DNA from 2 places in the Celerinatantimonas yamalensis genome. Region 1 is predicted to be linked to the other one. Evidence: riboswitches for the same ligand, from Rfam matches in the RefSeq annotation. Region 1 holds a riboswitch; the other holds the start of a gene.
The links. Region 1 has a riboswitch for fluoride ahead of crcB (fluoride efflux transporter CrcB). Riboswitches for the same ligand answer to the same signal wherever they lie in the genome.

Region 1 (3,428 bases):
CTATTTGATGATCACGATCAGATGGCACTGCTCAAAGAGCTCAGTGAACAAGAACTGCAAGGCGATAAAGACCTATTACGCCAACTTCAGCATCAGATCAGCCGCTGGAAAAACGACTTGTGTTTAGCCCAGCAAGTGACCTCGACCGGTGATGAAAAACAGCAGTTATTTGCCGCGCTCTATCAGCGTTACCAGAACCAGTTAACGGCTTATAATGCCCTAGATTTTGACGATTTGATCTTAATGCCAACCTTATTACTGAAAACCAATTCACAGGTTCGTGAACGCTGGCAGAAAAAGATCCGTTATTTGTTGGTTGACGAATACCAAGACACGAACACCAGTCAATATCAGTTCATTAAATTACTGGTCGGCGAGCGAGCCTTTTTCACCGTTGTTGGCGATGATGACCAATCGATCTATTCATGGCGAGGTGCCAATCCTGAGAACCTATCATTATTGCAAAGTGATTACCCGCAGTTGCGCGTGGTCAAACTAGAGCAAAACTATCGCTCTACTCAGCGGATCTTAAAATGCGCCAATATTCTAATTGAGAATAATGACCACCTTTTTGACAAGCGATTATTCTCTGAACTTAGCTATGGGGAGCCACTCAAAGTCCTCATCGCCAAAAATGAAGAACAAGAAGCCGAGCGTGTGATAGCCGAACTAATGGGTCACCGCTTTATCAATCGCACTCAATATCGTGATTACGCCATTCTCTATCGCGGTAATCACCAGTCTCGTCTGCTTGAAAAAGCATTGATGACCAACCGTATTCCCTACAAAATTAGCGGCGGCCAGTCATTTTTTTCCCGCAGTGAAATCAAAGATTTAATGGCCTATCTGCGGCTATTGGTCAATCCTGATGATGACAGCGCTCTGCTGCGCATTGTGAATGTCCCTCGCCGCGAAATTGGCCCCGTCACACTGGAAAAAATAGGCCACTTTGCGAACACCCACCATGTCAGTCTGTTTAGCGCCGCCTGTGACAGCCAACTGCAAGGTCAGTTAACCGGCCGAGGTGCTCAAGCCATCGAGTTTTTCTTTCGCTGGATGGTAGAGCTATCGGACCGAGCAATGCGCGGCAATACTCTTGAAGCCGTGCGTGATCTGGTGCGCGATATCCATTATGAAGACTGGCTCTATGAAACCAGCCCCAGCGCCAAAGCCGCCGAAATGCGCATGCAAAATATATCCACGCTGTTTCGCTGGGTGAGCGATATGCTTGAAGGGGATATAGACAATCCAGCCATGAACCTCACCGAGGTTGTTAACCGCCTGATCCTGCGTGATATGATGGAGCGTGGTGAAGATAATGAAGATAGCGATCAAGTGCAACTGATGACGCTACACGCATCGAAAGGGTTGGAATTTCCCTATGTCTATTTAATCGGAATGGAAGAGGGTTTACTGCCCCACCAAACCTCCATTGATGAAGATAGTGTCGATGAAGAACGCCGCCTAGCCTACGTGGGGATCACTCGCGCACAACGAGAGCTCACCTTTACCCTCACCCGTGAGCGCCGCCAATTTGGTGAATTACTTCGCCCTGAACCGAGCCGATTTTTAATGGAACTGCCGCAAGATGATCTGCAATGGGCCAATCAACGGATCGTACAATCAGCGGAGCAGCGTCAACAAAAGGGCTTAGCGGGCGTGGCCGCCTTACGAGAAATGCTCAGCGATAAAAAAAGCGACCGTTAAGCACGTAGCAGTTGATTATGAAGGCAGATACACTTGTGCCCAAAGTTTGAATAGCATCTTAAGCGCGCCACAAGCTGCGCTTTTAGCAAAAAATGTGTAGAATTCTGACAACGGAGATGGCATTCCTCCATTAACCGCCCCACCGGCTGATGATGCCTAAGGGATGTGACAGCCATTAACACTGGCTGCTACGTGCCCGACCCACCTGAGTGAGACGATCGCTCAGTTGAAGACATTCCACCTCACCCAATGGTGGAATTAAGTCACCTTCACTAAATAAGAGGTCTTATGTTTGCAACATTGATTGCCGTCTTTATCGGCGGTGGTTGTGGCAGTATGCTACGTTGGTTTATCAGCTTAAAGCTTAACAGTGGTGGTAGTTCACTACCACTTGGAACACTGGCAGTAAATATGCTCGGGGCGTTTATCATAGCAGTTGGGATCACTATTTTTGCCAAAATGCCAAGCCTTGATCCAACGTGGAAGCTAATGATCACCACAGGTTTTTGTGGTGGTTTAACCACTTTTTCAACTTTTACCGCAGAAACACTGAATCTGTTTCAATTAGGTAAATATGCCACTGCGATTAGCAACATGGCATTAAACCTAGCCGGTTCGATGGCGATGGCCGCCTTAGCCTTTGCCTTAATGTCTTGGCTCATGACCCGATAAGCGATCGCTGACACAAAGCTCATCAGTGATGGGCTTTGCCATTTTTTAGCTTGTCGAATGTGACCGTGTAAACACGCCCGCATTTGTCAGATGAGGACGGCGATACATCGAACCTTATCCTAACAGTGATCAAAGCCCGATTATTCTTAATCTTATTCTGCCAATGGAGAGTCTTTATTGCTTATTCGCTGAGTTTGAAACGAAAGTGATAAACCTGAACGCCGAGACATAAGACACCCAGATCTGTAACGAATCACTCATGCCAGCTCAATAGCCGTGCTTTTAAATGGGCTTTTACTCGCATAGATCACAATTTAATGTCAAAAAATAGACAACACATCTACTATGTAATGACATGATATCCATAAATAACCATTCTTGTCAGGCTGCATGGGCCACAATGCAGCATTTGGCTTGTCATAATAGGAGGGTGACACCATGCAACGTTATACGACTCAGCCCGAGAAAACCTCACAGGCTAGCGCAACATCGATCACGCAGTGTATCAGTCGCCATAAAGCCTTCAGCGATCATCGCAATCAAAGCCAGCTACTCCAACGCAAAACAATGATTCAGCGCAATCAAACTGGCCTTCCTCACTCACTGAAAACAGGGATGGAGCAGCTCTCAGGGATGAACCTTGATCATGTTCGAGTGAACTATCATTCTGCTAAACCAGCCGCCGTGCAAGCCCATGCCTATGCCCAAGGCAATCATATCCATTTAGCCAGCGGACAGGAAAAACATCTTCCTCATGAGTTAGGCCATGTTGTGCAACAGATGCAAGGCCGAGTCCAGCCAACGACCTCCGTCGCAGGGATGGCAGTGAATGATAATCCAGCGCTTGAACATGAAGCCGATAAGTTGGGAGCGAAGGCAATGCAGATGAAAATCGATCATGATAGCTAAAAATCACACGGTAAAACGATGGCATGGACCCTAACGACATGAAAAGATCGCCGCGTGCGACCCCACATTCAACCCGAACATCGCAGGATCATAGACAAGATATTCAAAGGAGTAAAATGCGCTAGCGTGGACATTAAATG
Region 2 (3,428 bases), on a different contig from region 1:
TAAAACTCGCGAGTTTAGTGCCGGAATGACGCTACAACGTATTCCACTGAACGTCATATCATTGCGACAATTTGTGCGCCATCACCCTTTTCAAAGTGCTTTAGTCATCATGCGGATCTATTATCAGGCATTACGACTATGGCTCAAACAGGTGCCATTTTATGGCCATCCCAACAGCAAAAAATCCGACTAATCGGTAAGTGATCACTTATGTTAAAAACTCGAAGTCTGCCGTGGAATTGGTTTAATCCAAGACGCGAGTTAGCTCGCAATGTATTGATTCATTTTTTATCGCATATTAAAGGGGCGCGCATCGAGCTGAAACAGCCCGAGCAGTCAAATCAGATCTGCGGTGAAGACAACGCCTCGGTGCACCTGATTATCGATATTCGTGATAACTGTGTCTTTGAGCGGGTTTTACGCGGTGGCTCGCTGGCGGCAGCTGAAACTTACATTGAAGGACTCTGGCGAACCGACGACTTACATACCTTGCTAATCGTCATGGCGCAGAACCAAGCGCGTCTTGACCGACTCGATTCCAACATTTCTAAATGGGTTGAATGGGCGGCTAAATCACGGCATTGGCTGCGTAGAAATCATAAATCGCAAGCCAAACGCAATATTTTGGCACACTACGATTTAGGAAATCATTTTTATAAATCGTTTCTCGATAGCCAAATGCAGTACTCATCGGCGTTGTATCATGGACTAGATACCACTCATCCGGAACAAAACCTTGATCAAGCCCAACAGCAAAAACTGCAACGGATCTGCGAGCAATTACAGCTCAATGCAGACTCTCATCTATTAGAGATTGGCTCGGGTTGGGGAGGCTTAGCGGTGTATGCTGCACGTCACTATGGCTGTCAAGTCACCACCACTACGATCTCTGATGAGCAATACCAGTACTGCTGTCAACTGGTGCATCAACAAGGATTAAGCGATCGAATCCGAGTACTGAGCCGGGATTATCGCGATCTACACGGACGCTATGATCGCTTAGTCTCAATAGAGATGATCGAAGCAGTTGGCGAAGCCTACTTGCCACAGTTTATTCAAAAATGCGCCATGTTACTCAAACCCGGTGGGCGAATGTTGCTCCAGTCGATCACTATCGCCGATGAACGTTTCGATAGTTATCAAAAAAACACCGACTTTATCCAGCAAATGGTTTTTCCAGGTGGCTTTTTACCTTCAATGGCGTTATTGAAAAAACTGATCAATAAATATCAATTTGTGACTGAAAATTGCTTTGATATGCGCTTAAGTTATGCGTATACACTACACGCTTGGCATAATCGTCTCAGTACCTATCGGAGTGAACACCCTCAAGCACTGGTCTTTAATGCACAGTTTTTCCGGCTCTGGCATTTTTATATGGCATATTGTGAAGCAGGTTTTTTAAGTGCTAATACGGGCGTTTGGCAAATCACCTTAACTCATTGACATTACTTTACAAAATCATTGACCCCGTGCCCTTGCACATCCACATCAATGGGCGTAATTTAATTTTTAAGCGAGCAACATGAGCCACTTAAGAACGTTGTTTATGTTGCAGTTATCGCTTTGGTGATGGTGTTCGCCAATATAACCGCCATAATGGCTGATGACGCCTGATATTAACCCTTACTCTAAGGAAGTATCAGTATGTCTAGTCACTTTGTACATGCCATCAGAATCTTATCAACTTCTATTTTTTTGAATCCCCCCTTATTTTGCCCAGCCCCATCGGTGCATACTTATCTGTCTTGTAATCTATCAACGAGGTGGTTATGACCTATTATCGTCATGCCCTTGTACTCGCCCATGATCAAGTAGACGGCAATATCTTACTTCATCACGGCAGTAAAATGGCGCACGCACTCGGCACGAAGATCACTGTCGGACACATTAGCTCTGACTATCGAGAACTGCAGTATCTCAATGATAACACGGTGTTATCAAAGCAATCGCACCACGTTATTGAAGCCAAACAAATGCTCGCAGAACTGGCTAAATCGATCGATTTTCCAGAAGGCGGCGGTATCGAGGAGCTCGTCAGCATCACGCGTTTTAAAGATATCGAAACGCTGATTGAAGAGCGGCAAATTGATCTACTGATTGTGGGTCATAAAAATCGCTTGTTTGGCGTCATGTCATCTTATTCGTTTGAGTTTATCAATCGCATTCTGATTGATGTACTTGTGCAACATATCCCTAATGAAAACTAACATGATTTATGTGTAACAGGGTTTTACATCAGACCGTAAACGGTGATTATCTTGATAATCAAACACCGCTCGCGGGCAGAAAAACCTATCAGAGAGTCCAAAGGATCTGATCAATACACTGATCGACCTGTAGCTCTTATTTATTCATTATTGATTTTGGAGATTTTATGCAAACTCAAATTAAAACCATCTGCGCTCGAGAAATCCTTGACTCACGCGGTAATCCAACCGTTGAAGTCGATATTTGGGATGAAGCGGGTCGCACCGCCCGGGCATCAGTCCCATCAGGCGCCAGCACAGGGTCTCGCGAAGCGGTTGAATATCGAGATGGTGACCCGAATCGTTATGGTGGTAAAGGGGTACTTAAAGCCGTCGAACATGTCAATACCATTATCCAACCTGCGCTGATTGGTATTGATGCCCGCAAGCAGCGTTTAATTGATAACATCATGATTGAGCTGGATGGTACTGAAAATAAATCGAAATTAGGGGCGAATGCAATTTTAGGCGTGTCGTTGGCGTGTGCGCGACTGGCAGCCTACCAGTCAGACCTTCCACTGTATCGTTACCTCGGTGGTGTGGGCGCAAATCTCATGCCAGTACCGTGCATGAACATCATCAATGGTGGTGTTCATGCACGCTGGCAAGGCGCTGATTTTCAAGAATATATGATAGCGCCTTGGGGTGCAAAAACGATTCGAGAAGCCGTGCAATGGGGCAGTGAAGTCTACCAATCACTGCGTCTTGTGCTTAAAGAAGAAGGTCTATCCACTGGTGTCGGTGATGAAGGTGGTTTTGCACCTCATGTCAAATCAAATCGTCAACCGCTTGAGCTGATTGTCAAAGCTATTGAAAATGCAGGATTTAAACCCGGCGAAGATGTCGCCATCTGTATTGATCCGGCGTCTAGTGAGTTTTATAAAGATGGGATCTATACGCTGCACAGTGAAGACAGTCAGTTGAATGCTGAACAATTAAGCGATTATTACAGCCGCCTGATTGATGATTTTCCACTCGTATTGATAGAAGATGGATTAGCTGAAGATGATTGGAGCGGCTGGAAAGTGCTGCACCAAAAACTAGCGGGCCGAGTCGAACTAGTCGGCGACGATCTGTTTGTCACAAACATCAAATACATTCAGCGCGGTATTGATGAAAATCTTGCTAACTCGGCATTAATTAAACTCAACCAAATCGGCACGCTATCAGAAACTATCG

Region 2: linked by a shared signal. The riboswitch ahead of ABUE30_RS05875 (universal stress protein) and the one ahead of crcB (fluoride efflux transporter CrcB) in region 1 are both predicted to bind fluoride.

Annotation. Positions count from the first base shown of each region.
Region 1 is NZ_JBEQCT010000004.1:101,879-105,306, reverse strand. Features, by position in the region: gene rep (DNA helicase Rep) at 1-1,707, shown strand, start outside; fluoride riboswitch at 1,811-1,873, shown strand; gene crcB (fluoride efflux transporter CrcB) at 1,996-2,379, shown strand; gene ABUE30_RS10225 (eCIS core domain-containing protein) at 2,818-3,288, shown strand.
Region 2 is NZ_JBEQCT010000002.1:289,769-293,196, forward strand. Features, by position in the region: gene ABUE30_RS05865 (DUF1365 domain-containing protein) at 1-193, shown strand, start outside; gene ABUE30_RS05870 (class I SAM-dependent methyltransferase) at 211-1,446, shown strand; fluoride riboswitch at 1,560-1,623, shown strand; gene ABUE30_RS05875 (universal stress protein) at 1,773-2,210, shown strand; gene eno (phosphopyruvate hydratase) at 2,378-3,428, shown strand, end outside.